3 regions of the Arthrobacter sp. NicSoilC5 genome follow, and region 3 is predicted to be linked to each of the others. Evidence: riboswitches for the same ligand, from Rfam matches in the RefSeq annotation. Region 3 holds a riboswitch; each other region holds the start of a gene.

Region 1 (4,824 bases), 920 kb from region 3:
GGAACCGGGACGGAACAAGCTCGCCGGGGGCCGCGCCGCGGGCGGGCTGGGGTGCAGCCGGGTCGAAGAAGTGCGCCACCAACGCCAGGGCGCCCTCGGTGGTGAGGCCTTCAGTCTCATCGGCGACAATCCGGGCGTGCTGCCAGGACATGTCCCCGGCGGACAGTGCATCGAACACCAGCGGCAGGGAGCAGATCCGGCGTGAGTGCTCCACCAAAGCGCCCGCGGCCGCCGAGCTGATGGTCAGCACCCCGGCGATCTCCTCCACCACCGACATGTCCGCGTAAGTGCGGTCCTGGACAGTGGCGTCCGGCGGCGTCATCGCCTGCTGGAAGGCAACGGCTTCGGCAGTATCCAGCGCCTTCATCGCGGCGAGCTGCGCCTCCAGCCGGGCCGCAACCTCCAGCCGTTCCAGCCGGATCTCATACCGCCGTTGAAGCACGTCAACACGGGAACCAATGCCGGCGCCGGCAGCCAGGGAAGTATCTTCGAAATCCAGCGCATCGATGGCAGCAACAGAGGCACGAACACCCTCCAAAACCACCTCAACACCACCGCTGATTCCCATGCCCACATCATCCAACGAGGCACTGACATCCAAAGTGTGCACGGTTCATGCTGGCGTCCTTCATAGCGGCGCAGGGGGCAGCTTCTTAAATTAATTCGGCCGCCATTGGGTGGTGACGCCGTTGTCACCACCCAATGGCGGCCGAAGTTTGCCCGGGCACAACCCGGGGACCTCCCCGAAGTGATCCGGGGAGGAACGGGGGAGGGTCAGATGGTGACGGCTCCGTTGGCGGTTTCAAAGGTGACCGAGAGGATGCCCGGGGTTCCGTGCGGGGCGACCCACTCCACCGCAACGTCCTCGAGCGGCTTCTCCACCGGCTCACCCAGCCACTCGGTGACGCGCGAGGCGGAACCGGCGATGGTCAGGCAGCTCATCTTGAGGTTGCTCTCGTACGCGTGGGACGGGTGGAGCGAGGGATCGCCCTCCCACTTGAGCATGTACGGCACCTGGGGATCGGCGATGAGGCCCAGGATGCCAATCTGCTTCCAGACCAGTTCGCGGCCGTCCGGGAACTTGCGGTTGCCGTTCACGGCGGCGCGGCCCAGGCGTTCCTCGAAGGGGGCGAGGTCGTCCACTTCGACGCACCAGCCCATCCAGCCGCCACCAGCAGCGGAGCGGGCACGTACTGCCTGTCCGAACGGTGCCTTGTCCGATGCCGGGTGGTCCAGGACCTCAACGACTTCGAGGTACTTGTGGCCGGCGAGCGGGATGATCATATTCCGGGTTCCGAAGCGGGGGTGTACGCCACCCTTCACTGCCTCAACGCCGAGGGCAGTTGCAATACGTTCGGTAGTGGCCGCGAGGCCATCGTGTTCACAGGCGTAAGAGACGTGATCCATGCGCATGCGAACATCTTGGCACTTTGTGATCAGGCTCTCAGCTAAGGGCACCCTTACTAGTATTTGTGGCGCCCGGCGCCCCCGTTATTCGGCCGAGACAGTGGCCGGAAGACCATGTTCGTCACAATGCTGTCCACGGCAACCGTCCGGTTCCTAGACTGGGCCCAGGTCATGAGTGCCAGCGCCAAGCCCCGGCTCGCTGGCCGGCAACCCTCCATCCGCGGTGGGGTGCCCCGGGTGAAGACCTGGCTCCCCGGCAACAGCCGGGAGCAAGCGCGGCCCGTACTGCCGGTGAGCATGCCGGGCCCATGTCAAAGGAGATTTGGATGTCCAACGGATGGTCCTTCGAAACCCGCCAGATCCACGCAGGCCAGGCGGCGGACAGCGCCACGGGGGCCCGCGCCCTGCCTATCTACCAGACCACGTCATTCGTGTTTCCCAGCGCTGAAAGCGCCGCCAACCGTTTTGCCCTGGCTGAACTTGCGCCCATCTATACCCGCATCGGCAATCCCACCCAGGATGCCGTCGAGCAACGGATTGCCAGCCTCGAAGGAGGCCTGGCCGCGCTGCTGCTGAGCTCCGGGCAGGCCGCCGAAACCTTCGCTGTCCTGAACATCGCCGAGGCAGGCGACCACATCGTGGCCAGCCCCAGCCTTTACGGCGGAACCTACAACCTGTTTGCGCACACGCTGAAGAAGTTCGGCATCTCGGTGACCTTCGTGGCCGATCCGGACAACCTGGACCAGTGGCGCGATGCCGTGCAGCCCAACACCAAGCTCTTCTTCGGTGAAGTGGTGTCCAACCCGCGCCAGGACGTCCTGGATATTGAAGGCATCTCCGAGGTGGCCCACCAGGCCGGGGTTCCGCTCATTGTGGACAACACCTTGTCCACGCCGTACCTGATCCGCCCGCTGGAGTGGGGTGCGGATATTGTCCTGCACTCGGCCACCAAGTACCTGGGCGGCCACGGCTCGGCCATCGCCGGTGTCATCGTCGATTCCGGCAAGTTCGATTTCGGCAAGGATCCGGAGCGGTTCCCCGGCTTCAACACCCCGGACCCCACGTACAACGGCCTGGTCTACGCCCGCGATCTCGGTGAAGGCGGCGCACTCGGCGCCAACCTCTCCTACATCCTCAAGGCCCGTGTGCAGTTGCTGCGCGACCTCGGCTCAGCCGTCTCGCCCTTCAACGCGTTCCTGATTTCCCAGGGCCTGGAGACGTTGAGCCTGCGGGTGGAGCGCCACGTTGCGAACGCCACGGAAGTGGCGCGCTGGCTGGAGGCAAGGGACGACGTCGAATCCGTCGCCTACGCGGGGCTGCCCTCCAGCCCCTGGTACGAGCGTGGCCGCAAGTACGGACCCAAGGGGACGGGCGCCGTCGTGGCCTTCAACCTGGCCGGCGGGGCAGAGGCGGGCAAGCGCTTCGTCGACGCCCTGGAGCTGCATTCCCACGTGGCCAACATCGGCGACGTCCGCTCCCTGGTCATCCACCCCGCGTCCACCACGCACAGCCAGCTCTCGCCGGAGCAGCAGGTTGTGGCCGGCGTGCACCCGGGCCTGGTCCGGCTTTCCGTTGGCCTGGAGCACATCGACGACATCCTGGCCGACCTGGAGGCAGGCTTCCGGGCAGCCAAGGGCGCCGACGCGTAGCCCCAAACGCGAGCGTCGCAGCATGTGCCGGCCGGCGAACCGGGAAGTCACAACCAGTCATACTCTTGGCCTGGAGTGGGGGGTGTTTCGTACACTCGAACCAGGTCATGAGTGCCAGTGACAGCCCCGGCTTGCTGGCCGGCAACCCTCCATCCGCGGTGGGGTGCCCCGGGTGAGGACCTGGCCTGCCGGTCAGACGACGGCAGGCAAGCGCGTAGAAGAGGTCTTGCCATGACGGTTACCGTCGCCCGAACCACCATCCCCCAACACGGAATCGTCCGTTACGCCTCCATCGGGGGACTGGAACTCGAAGCCGGGGGATACCTCCCGGACGTCACCCTGGCCTACGAAACCTGGGGGACGCTCAACGCGGACGCCAGCAACGCCATCCTGATCGAGCATGCGCTGACCGGCAGCACCCACGTGACCCGCGGCGACACCGACGAAGAAGGCTGGTGGGAACAGCTGGCCGGCCCCGGCGCTCCCGTGGACACGGACCGCTTCTTCGTGGTGTCCATCAATATCGTTGGCGGCTGCTACGGATCTACGGGCCCGTCATCGCCCGCGCCGGACGGAAAGCCCTGGGGCTCCAGGTTTCCCCTCGTCACGCTGCGCGACAGCACCGTTGCCGAGGCAAGGCTCGCGGACCAGCTGGGCATCAAGAGCTGGTTCGCCGTCCTCGGCGGATCCATGGGCGGCGCCCGCGCCCTGGAATGGGCGGTGACGTACCCGGAAAGGGTGCAGCGCTGCGCGGTGATCTCCGTGGGAGCCGCCAGTACTGCCGAACAGATTGCCTTCGCGCAGGCCCAAACGCTGGCCATCCGGCAGGACCCCAATTTCAACGGCGGGGACTACTACGGCGGTCCGTGCCCGGAAGACGGGCTGGCGCTCGCCCGGCGCATCGCCCACATCACCTACCGGTCGGCTGCCGAACTGGAAGGCCGCTTCGGCCGGGCACCCCAGGCGCCCGAGTCGCCCCTGCAGGGGGAAGTTCTTGCCTCCCGCGGCCGCTACCAGGTGGAAAGCTACCTGGACCACCAGGGCAACAAGCTGGTGAAGCGCTTCGATGCCAACAGCTATATCGCCCTGACCGAGGCACTGATGAGCCACGATGTGTGCCGGGGACGGGGAACCTTGACCGAAACCCTCGCCGCCTCCACGGCACGGTTCTTCGTGGCCGCCGTCGACTCGGACCGGCTCTATTTTCCGTCGCAGTCCCACGAACTGGCCCAGGCGCTGCCCGGGGACGTGGACGTCCATGTCATCCAGGCACCGATCGGGCACGACGGGTTCCTCACCGAGATCGGGCAGTTGGGCGGCCGGCTGCGGAACAGCTTCCTGGTCTAGGCGCCGCCTGGCGCACAGCCCTTAATGTGCATTCCTGCAGATGCGTTCTGCACTAATCGGCGTTGAGGTTGCGCCGCAGGCAGACCATACTCATCGAATCCGGCTTTCGTGGTGTGCATCACACCCGTCTGCCATTGACTGGTCCCCGTGGTGTCGACGACGACGCCGAAGGAGTTCGCATGAGTACGGAAAGCTCCGCCGCAAGGCGTACAGAGGAAACCGACGTCAAGGCCTCAGGCCTGAAGAAAGTGGTGACGGCCTCCATGGCCGGCACGGTCGTGGAATGGTACGAGTTCTTCCTCTACGCATCGGCCGCCACCCTGGTGTTCGGGAAGGCCTTCTTCCCCAACGCCGGCACGGAACTGGACGGCATCATCGCTGCCTTCCTCACCTATGCCGTCGGTTTCGTCGCACGCCCTAT
Region 2 (4,824 bases), 2.2 Mb from region 3:
CTGGTTCCAGACCAGGCCAAGTGTTCCGTGCGGGCGCAGGACGCGCGCCAGCTCGGTGCTTGCCAGCAGGGGGTCGCACCAGTGCCACGCCTGGGCAACGGTCACGACGTCGAAGGCAGCGTCGGGAAGGCCTGTCGCCTCGGCAGTCCCCGGCGCAGCCGTGGCGGCGGGGCAGTGGGCCTTCAGCTGGGCGAGCATGTCCGCAGAGGGGTCGACGGCGGTGACGTCCAGTCCCATGGCCAGCAGCAACGCGGTGAACTTTCCCGTACCCGCGCCGACGTCCAGGGCGTCATGGGCTCCGGCCGGTACCAGCCACCGTGCAGATTCCGCAGGATAGCCGGGACGGACCCGCTGGTAGTGGCGGCCGCCGTCCTGGAAGCTCTGCCCGAGCTCCGTGCGCCGGCCGTGATCAAGCCTGGGGCCACCCCGAACCACGCGTGGCCTCCTTCTGGTGCTGCCTGCGGATGTCCTTCGAATTTACCGCATGCCCGGCATCAGCAGGCGGCCGCCGCCCCGCCGCCTAGTCGTCCAGGCAGGGGGCTGCTCCGGCCGTCCCGGGGGTATTGGGCGCCCAGTGCGGGTAGGTGCGGAAATCATTGGCGGGCACCCAGCGGCCCGCATCCACCACGTAATCCCATCCCAGTCCGTTGCTGCGCAGCGTCCGGATGCCGGTGAGGAGGCGTTCGGCGTCTTCCAGCCGCGAACCCACGCCGAAACTTGCCCGGAGGGAGCCGGACGGCAGGCCCAGGCGCTTCAGCAGGGGATGGGCGCAGAAGCGGCCGTCGCGCAGGCCCACCCCGTGCTCTGCGGAAAGGTAGGCGGCCACCAGCCCTGCGTCGTAGCCCTCGACCGAGAAGTTGACCACGCCGATGGTGTCCGTTTCCGGGTTGGTGTCCTTGAAGATCTGGTGGACGGTGACGCCGTCGATGTCCTGCAGGCCCTCCACCAGGAAGGAACGGATGGCGGATTCGTGGGCGTGCCACCGGTCCTGGTCGAGTTCGGCGATGACCTGGGTGGCGCGGGCCAGGGTGGCGGCGCCGAGGACGTTCGGCGAGCCCCCCTCGTGGCGGGCCGGGCCCGTGGCCCAGCTGACGCCGTCGAGCCGTGCTTCCTTGACCGCCCCGCCGCCGGCGAGGTGCGGGACACCGGTGTCCAGCCAGTCGGGACGTCCCACCAGGACACCCGCGCCGAACGGCGCGTACAGCTTATGGCCGGAAAAGGCGAGGTAGTCGACGTCGTCCGCGCTGATGTCCACCCTGCGGTGCGGCGCGAGCTGGGCCGCGTCCACCACGATCCGGGCGCCGTGCTGGTGGGCCAGCGCGGCCAGGGCCCGGATGGGAAGAATCTCGCCGGTGACGTTGGAGGCGCCGGTGACGGCCAGCAGGCTGACGCCGCCCTGCTCCAGCTCGGTCCGGACGGCGTCCAGGGTGCCGGTGATGGTGTCGGCGGCAACGATGCTGCGGTGCGGAACGCCCTGCCACGGCAGGAGGTTGGCATGGTGTTCGATGTCCAGGTAGAGGACCTCGCCGTCATGCCGGCCGTCGGTAGCAGGCAGGCAGCCGGCCAGGAGGTTCAGCGAATCGGTGGTGTTGCGGGTGAAGATGACCGAATCATCCGGCCGACCGCCCACGAAGTCCCGGACGATGCTGCGGGCGTTCTCGTAAACGGACGTGCTGATCTGGGACGCGTAGCCGGCCCCGCGGTGGACGCTCGCGTAGTACGGCAGGATCTCGTTCAGGTAGGCGGAGACCACGGAGAGCGCCGGAGCGGATGCGCCGTAGTCAAGGTTCGCGTACCGGATGTGGCCGCCGGAAATCAGTGGTGCCTGGATTTCCGCGCCGGTGACGGCAGCAAGGGGACGGCCGGCAACGGCGTGGCGATCTCCGGGAGCGCCGGATTCGGCAATGGCGGGCTGGGGGGAGACGGTGGCAGTTGTCACAGAGACCTCACTTGAATACAGGACTCCGGCATAGGGAATCCGCGCTTGCCGCATCCACTCCGGACCGGCCTGGTCGTCACCCGGGGCACCCCGCCGCGAATGGAGGGTTGCCGGCCAGCAAACCGGGGTTTTGCGCTGGCACTCGTGACCTGCATAAAAGCGTAGGACATGGGGCGGCCAGGATTGAAGCCGCGGCAATTGTTAAGGGCTTTGTTACGCAATATCGAATAAACGACGCCGGACACCCCCGTCTGGAGGTGTCCGGCGTCGCAATATTCGTTTGAGGGGGCCAAACCGTGGCAGTTACAACAGGTCATCCAGGTACGGGTTGAGGCGGTGCAGCACCTCTGAGTGCAGGATCGAGTTGGTGGCCAGCGCGTTCCCCCCGAACGGTCCGTCCTCGCCCTCGAGGGAGGTGAACCGGCCGCCCGCCTCAACCACGATCGGCACCAGCGCAGCCATGTCGTAGAGGTTGAGCTCCGGTTCGCAGGCGATGTCCACCGAGCCCTCTGCCACCATGCAGTACGACCAGAAATCGCCGTAGGCCCGGGTCCGCCAGACGTCCTCGGTCAGCCCGAGGAACTCGTCGAGGTTGCCCCGTTCCTTCCAGCCGCTCAGGCTGGAGTAGGAGAGGGAGGCGTCGGAGAGGCTGGACACGTCGGAGACGCGCAGCCGGGTGGCAGCTGCCAGGGACCGGCCCATGTACGCGCCCATGCCCTTTGCCGCCCACCAGCGCTTGCCGAGGGCCGGGGCGCTGACCACGCCCACCACGGGCTCGCCTTCATCCACCAGGGCGATCAGCGTGGCCCAGACCGGGACGCCCCGGACAAAGTTCTTGGTCCCGTCAATGGGATCGATGATCCAGCGCCGTGAACCGTGCCCGGTGCTGCCGAACTCCTCACCCAGGACGGCATCGCGGGGCCGGGAGCGGGAGAGCTGGCCGCGGATGGCTTCCTCCGCTGCCTTGTCGGCGTCGGTGACGGGCGTCAGGTCCGGCTTGGTCTCAACGTGGAGGTCCAGGGCCTTGAAGCGGCTCATGGTCTGGTCATCCACGGAGTCGGCCAGGACATGGGCCAGGCGCAGGTCATCGTTGTAGCTCGAAGCGGGTTGGATCATGGTTACAAACTACCGTCTGTGGACGCTTCTGCCGGGAGAACGCGTCAGTTGACGCTGCCGAGCTCTTTGGTTTCCTGTGCGTCCATGCGCGGGTCCGTGCCGAGCAGCCGCCGGAGCGATGCCAGGCGTGCCGGGCCGGTGGGACCTGCGTGTCCGCCTGCCACCCAGTCGTCGAGGCCGCAGTTCACCGCGTTTGCAGTGTGCTTGCACCCGCGTTCACAGTTTTCGATGCCGGGGGACAGGTCGGGGAAGGAGCGCAGGATCCGGTCCGGGTCCACGTGTGCCAGCCCGAAGGAACGGATACCGGGGGTGTCAATGATCCAGCTGCCGGCCGGCGCGTCCGCCAGGCGCAGGGCCAGGGCCGACGACGACGTGTGGCGGCCGCGCCCCGTGACCGCGTTCACTCCGCCCGTGGCCCGCTCGGCGCCGGTCAGCGCATTCACCATGGTGGACTTGCCCACGCCGGAGTGCCCCAGCATCACGGTGACCTTGCCGTCGAGATGGGCGCGGAGGTCGGCCACCGCCGCGCTGTCCAGCCGGGCGGAGAGGCCGTCGTCCGACCGTGCATCGATCCCGGAGGCCTGTGCATCGGCGGTCCGGCTGATGATCACAGGGAAGTCCAGGTGGGTGTAGTTGGACAGCAGCTCCGCGGGGTCTTTCACGTCGGCCTTGGTGACCAGCAGGATCGGCTCGATCCCGGCGTCATAGGCAGCCACCAGGGCGCGGTCGATGAACCCGGTGCGTGGTTCCGGCTTGGCGGCCGCCACCACAATCACCAGTTGGTCGGCGTTGGCCACCACGGCCCGCTCGACGGGGTCGGTGTCGTCGGCGCTGCGGCGCAGGAGGGTGTGGCGGTCCTGGATTTTCACCAGGCGGGCAAGTGTGTCCGGTGCCCCGGACACGTCCCCCACGAGCGAGACGAAGTCGCCGGCAACCACGGGCGAGCGGCGCAGTTCGCGGGCCCGCGCCGCGATGACAACGCGCTCGTTGTCCGAGTCTTCGCTTACTACTGCCGTGTATCGGCCGCGGTCCACCGTGATGATCCGTCCGGTGACGGCATCGTCATGGCTGGGCCGGTCCTTGGTGCGGGGCCGGGAGCCTTTCTTGCTGGGGCGGATCCGGACGTCCGATTCGTCCCAGGAGTCAGTGCTCCGCGCCACTGCCGCGCCCTTCCGGCCCCGGGGTCCCGGCGGCATCCTGGGCCAGCATGTTCCCCCACAGTTGCGGAAAGTCGGGCATGGTCTTGGCTGTGGTGGCGATGTCCTCCACCTGGACGCCGTCCACCGCGAGGCCCAGGATTGCCCCGGCAGTGGCCATGCGGTGGTCGGCGTAGCTGTGGACGACGCCGGCGTGCAGCCGGGCGGGCCGGATGACCAGGCCGTCGCTGGTTTCCTCGGCGTCGCCGCCGAGCCGGTTGATTTCCGCGACCAGGGCCGCCAGCCGGTCGGTCTCATGTCCCCTGAGGTGTGCGATCCCGCTGAGCCGGGAAGGCCCCGTGGCAAGGGCGCACAGGGCCGCGACCGTAGGAGCCAGCTCACTGGTGTCAGCGAACTCACCGCCCTTGATCTCCGGGCCGCCGGTGACGGTCAGGACGCCGTCAGCCAGGGTGACGGTGGCTCCCATCCGGGCCAGGATGCCGCGCCAGAGGTCGCCCACCTGCTGCGTTTCCAAGGGCCAGTTGGGGATGCGGACCGTACCCCGTGAGGCCAGGGCCGCCGCCAGGAAGGGCCCGGCGTTGGAGAGGTCCTGTTCAATCCTTTGGTCGAAGG
Region 3 (4,824 bases):
AGGGCCAGGAACTTCAGCAGCGGCTTCAGGCCTGCCTGGATCTGGTCGGGAGTGAACTTGCCGTTGGGCTCACCGGGAACGTGCCAGGGGTGGACGTTCCACGGCATCACGAACTCGGGGCGCAGGCCCAGCTTCCACTGCAGTCCCAGCATGCGGGTCGCGGCGTCCTGGTCCCCGGCCGTGATGAACCCGGACGGGTCCGCCTCGCCAATGTTGGAGAACAGGCTGATGATGCGGCATTCCTCCACGTCGTGCATGGGATCCACATAGGGGACCACGGTTCCGGGCTTGGTCTCCTGCAGGGAATCGCAGAGCTCGTTAACGGCAGCAACGCTGGGGTCGTAGCGGCGGCTCATGAGCTGTTCGTGGAATGTTTCGGGTGCCAGGGCTGTCATGAAGTGCTGGTTCTCCTGCGGGGATTGGCGTTGCTGCCGCCACGGAAACGGGCACGCGGGGGCGCGACACATCAGCGGCGGTTGATTGGGGTGGGCCGATTCCTGGTCGGCCTTACCCAGTTTAGCAAGCCCCGGGAAACGAAACGCCGGTCCCGTGCACCTGACTCAGCCAGGGCACGGAACCGGCGGGTTCCCGCTTCGCCTCCCGCAGCTACCAGAGGCGGCTGGTGGCCCGGCGGGCGCCCTCGCCGAGGGCCTCCAGCTTGGCGAAGGCGATCTGCGGGTGGACCCGCCCGCCCAGGCCGCAGTCGGTGGAGGCGATGACATTCTCACGGCCCACGACGTCGGCAAAGCGGACAATGCGGTCTGCCACCAAGTCCGGGTGTTCCACCACGTTGGTGGCGTGCGAGACGATGCCCGGGATGATCACCTTGCCCTCGGGGAGCTTGGTGTCCTCCCATACCCGCCATTCGTGTTCGTGGCGGACGTTGGCAGCCTCGAAGGAGTAGGCGCCGGCGTTCACCTGCAGCACCGATCCGATGATGTCGGCGAAGGGGATGTCGGTGGTGTGCGGACCGTGCCAGGAACCCCAGCAGACGTGCAGCCGGATCTGTTCCTGGGGCAGGTCGCGGAGGGCCCAGTTGGTGGCCTCGACGCGCAGCTGGATGAACTTCAGGTAGTCCTCCAGGGAGGGCTCGGGATTGATCTGGTCCCAGCTCTCGGCCAGGGACGGATCATCGAGCTGCACGGTCAGGCCGGCATCGATGATCGCCTTGTATTCCTCCCGCATAGCATCGGCGCAGGCGTAGACAAGTTCCTCATCCGACTTGTAGTACTCGTTGGCCACGCGGGCGCAGGAGCCGGGAGAGAGGGACGCTACGAAGCCGTCCGACAACCCGGCCGCTGCGAGGCCGGTCTTCAGGTTCCTGATGTCCGATGCCACCAGGTCCTGGCCCGTGTAGGTCAGGGGTCCGGCGATCTTGGGCTGGGTCACGCTCTTGCGGTGGGACAGGATGCCCGAGGAGGGGTCGTTGTAGGCCTCGTTGAACGCCTGCCGGTCGCGCCGGTCAGGGAATGAGGTCAGGACAATGTTGCCGGGCGAGGAGCGGTGCACCTGGGCATCGGCCCAGCGGTCCACGTTGGTTGGCTCCAGGCCGCCCAGCCGTGCAAAGGAGTAGTTCCACCAGGCGCCGTAGTCCACGGAGCTGGACATCGTGTGCCCGTATTCGCCGTCGTTGGGAATGTCGATGCCGAGGTCCTTCTGGCGCTGGACCACCTCCACCACGGAGGCCTCCAGGAGTTCCAGGAATTCAGGGGTGATGCCGTCGGTTTCCTTGGCGGCATTGGCGGCGATGAGTTCCGGGGTGCGGGGCAAGGATCCCGCGTGGGTGACGCGGATGTGGTCGGTGTTCAGGGACATGCTGGAATCTTCCTTTCCATCGGTCCTGGCAGTAGCACCTTCGGCCGGCAGGAATCCTGCTGGACCGTGGTTGCTGCGGCGTCATCGAGCCAGGTCTCTCGGCCGCTCCGGATGGTTCACTCTCACATAAATCCAGATGCCTGCCCCGGGGCAAGTCTGAGCCGCTTTATGTCGCGACGGGCTGCCCGGCGGCTTTCCTCGCCGTCTCCGGAGCCCTGGCGCTGGCCGTCGTAGCAGGACCTGCCCCGCTGGCACACGCTGTGGGCGAAGGCCCCACCTACGACGGCAACGGCCAGATCACCACGTCCAAGCTCGCCACGTACGAACAGATGGTCTCGTTCCTGAAGGACCAGGATGCCCGCCAGCCGGCAATGGAGCTGGAGGTCATCGGGCAGACGGTCAAGGGGCGCGACATCCACGTGGTCAAGTACATTTCGGACCCCGCCAAGCCCACCATCCTGTACCTGACCCAGCAGCACGGCAACGAGCAGCTCACCACCGAGGGCGCCATGGAGTTCATTAAGCACCTGGGGACCGGCAAATCCGCGGACATCCTCAAAGGCGTGAACATCCTGGTGGTGCCCATGCTCAATGCGGACGGCGCCATGGGTGACGTGAACTTCTCCCTGGACAATTACCTCGCCAAGGGGGACCGGCACCTCACCCGCTACAACGCCGAGGGTGTGGACCTGAACCGCGACCACGTGGCCAAGGTCCAGCCGGAGACCCAGGCGCTGCACAACAACGTCATGCGCAAATACCGGATCGACTACATGATCGACCTGCACCACCAGGGCACCCGGGCGGAGCGTGACGGCAAGCTGGTATCCGGCTCCATCCTGTACCCCACCACCCCCAACGCCGACCCCGCCGTCGTCGAAAAATCCAAGCAGCTCGGCGCGGTGGTCTTCAACAACGTCGACTCCACCGGCTGGGGACACCTGGGCAAGTACCAGGGCGGCAGTGCCGAAACCATCAGCCGCAACGGCATCTCCGTGGAGTACGGCATCGCCACCCTGCTCTTCGAGATGCGCGGCATGTCGGACCACTATTTGGACGGCTATGCACTCGGACAGCGCAGCAACGGCTACCTGATCAAGCAGACCGTCACCACGCTGACCTCCACGGCCGCGGCCATCGCGGACGGGTCCATTGCCGACGCCGACACCTCCTTCTGGAACACGCTCGCCGAACAGACGTCCCGGCCCGCCGGGGAGGCGGAGGACGAATAGGCGGCACCGGCCGCCGCGGCCTTTTGGCAGAAAGGACCGCGGCGGGCCACAACAGTGGACAAAGTGCCCCATCGGCTAAACTTGGGTGGTAAGAGCCCCGGAACTCTTGCTTCGCTGCGCCGTGCTGCGGCTGTGCGAAGGCCGGTATGTTCGGGGCATTCTCATGAACGGCGCTGCATGGGCCCGCCACCTGGTGGCCGGCCCGGGCAGTCCGAACGAATGGGGGAGGATCCCATGCCAGCAATTGTGATCGTAGGAGCCCAGTGGGGCGACGAAGGAAAAGGCAAGGCCACCGACCTGCTGGGCGGCCGTGTTGACTACGTCGTCAAGCCCAACGGCGGCAACAACGCCGGGCACACCGTCGTCGTAGGCGGTGAAAAGTACGAACTCAAGCTGCTGCCGGCAGGCATTCTCAGCCCCAACGCCGTTCCCATCATCGGCAACGGCTGCGTGGTGAACCTGGAGGCCCTCTTCCAGGAAATCGACGGACTCCAGGCGCGCGGCGCCGACACCTCAAAACTGCGGGTCTCCGCCAACGCCCACCTGGTGGCCCCGTACCACCAGGTGCTGGACAAGGTGACCGAACGCTTCCTCGGCAGCCGCGCCATCGGCACCACCGGCCGCGGCATCGGCCCCGCCTACATGGACAAGGTGGCCCGGCTGGGCATCCGCGTCCAGGACGTCTTCGACGAATCGATCCTGCGCCAGAAGGTGGAAGGCTCGCTGCGCCAGAAGAACGAACTCCTGGTCAAGGTCTACAACCGCCGCAGCGTTGTGGTGGACGAGATCGTGGAGTACTTCCTGTCCTTCGCCGAGCGGCTCCGCCCGCTGGTCATCGACAGCACCCTGGTCCTGAACTCGGCGCTGGACGAGGGCAAGGTAGTCCTGATGGAGGGCGGCCAGGCAACGTTCCTGGACGTGGACCACGGCACCTACCCGTTCGTGACCTCCTCCAACCCCACCGCCGGCGGCGCCTCGGTGGGTTCCGGCATCGGCCCCACCCGGATTTCGCGTTCCATCGGCATCATCAAGGCCTACACCACCCGCGTTGGTGCCGGCCCGTTCCCCACCGAACTTTTCGATGAGATGGGCATGTACCTGCAGAAGACCGGCGGCGAATTCGGCGTCAACACCGGCCGCCCGCGCCGCTGCGGCTGGTACGACGCCGTCCTGGCGCGGCACGCTTCCCGCGTGAACGGTTTCACGGACTACTTCGTCACCAAGCTGGACGTCCTGACCGGCATCGAGCAGATCCCGGTGTGCGTGGCCTACGAGGTCGACGGTGTCCGGCATGACGAGATGCCCATGACGCAGACCGAGTTCCACCACGCCAAACCGATCTTCGAGTACTTCGATGGCTGGACCGAGGACATCACGGGAGCCCGGACGCTGGCGGACCTGCCAGAGAATGCCCGCAACTATGTGCTGGCCCTGGAGAAGCTCTCCGGAACCCGGTTCTCGGCCATCGGCGTTGGCCCGGACCGCGACCAGACCATCGTGGTGAACGACCTCATCAACGACTGACGCGCCCTCCCGGAGCAGGCATGACGACGGCGGCAGGCCACCTTTCGCAGGTGGCCTGCCGCTTCTCTTTTGGTGGCGGACAGCGAATTTACACAGGCTTAACGCGCACGGTCTTGTGAGGTTTCCGGTGCCGCGGCCAGACTCGTCTGTACAACCTGGTGCCCAAGGAAGGATCGTCATGGCCGGAAGATTTGAAGCATTCGTCGACGCTGATTCGTTTTTCCGGTTCCGTCTCCTGGCTCCGGACGGGGCC

Evidence for each region. Region 3 has a riboswitch for S-adenosylmethionine ahead of LDO22_RS16720 (cobalamin-independent methionine synthase II family protein). Riboswitches for the same ligand answer to the same signal wherever they lie in the genome.
Region 1: another riboswitch for S-adenosylmethionine. It lies ahead of LDO22_RS20735 (bifunctional o-acetylhomoserine/o-acetylserine sulfhydrylase); the one in region 3 lies ahead of LDO22_RS16720 (cobalamin-independent methionine synthase II family protein).
Region 2: another riboswitch for S-adenosylmethionine. It lies ahead of LDO22_RS06350 (aminotransferase class V-fold PLP-dependent enzyme); the one in region 3 lies ahead of LDO22_RS16720 (cobalamin-independent methionine synthase II family protein).

The regions. Positions count from the first base shown of each region.
Region 1 is NZ_AP024660.1:4,478,007-4,482,830, forward strand. Features, by position in the region: gene LDO22_RS20725 (HNH endonuclease signature motif containing protein) at 1-568, opposite strand, end outside; gene LDO22_RS20730 (VOC family protein) at 775-1,413, opposite strand; SAM riboswitch class IV at 1,575-1,689, shown strand; gene LDO22_RS20735 (bifunctional o-acetylhomoserine/o-acetylserine sulfhydrylase) at 1,734-3,056, shown strand; SAM riboswitch class IV at 3,160-3,275, shown strand; gene LDO22_RS20740 (homoserine O-acetyltransferase) at 3,288-4,403, shown strand; gene LDO22_RS20745 (MFS transporter) at 4,583-4,824, shown strand, end outside.
Region 2 is NZ_AP024660.1:1,355,122-1,359,945, reverse strand. Features, by position in the region: gene LDO22_RS06355 (class I SAM-dependent methyltransferase) at 1-435, opposite strand, end outside; gene LDO22_RS06350 (aminotransferase class V-fold PLP-dependent enzyme) at 521-1,939, opposite strand; SAM riboswitch class IV at 1,976-2,089, opposite strand; gene hisN (histidinol-phosphatase) at 2,243-3,055, opposite strand; gene LDO22_RS06340 (ribosome small subunit-dependent GTPase A) at 3,100-4,215, opposite strand; gene aroA (3-phosphoshikimate 1-carboxyvinyltransferase) at 4,199-4,824, opposite strand, start outside.
Region 3 is NZ_AP024660.1:3,553,830-3,558,653, forward strand. Features, by position in the region: gene LDO22_RS16715 (uracil-DNA glycosylase) at 1-395, opposite strand, end outside; gene LDO22_RS16720 (cobalamin-independent methionine synthase II family protein) at 607-1,815, opposite strand; SAM riboswitch class I at 1,829-1,933, opposite strand; gene LDO22_RS16725 (M14 family zinc carboxypeptidase) at 2,031-3,047, shown strand; gene LDO22_RS16730 (adenylosuccinate synthase) at 3,282-4,571, shown strand; gene LDO22_RS16735 (DUF1508 domain-containing protein) at 4,750-4,824, shown strand, end outside.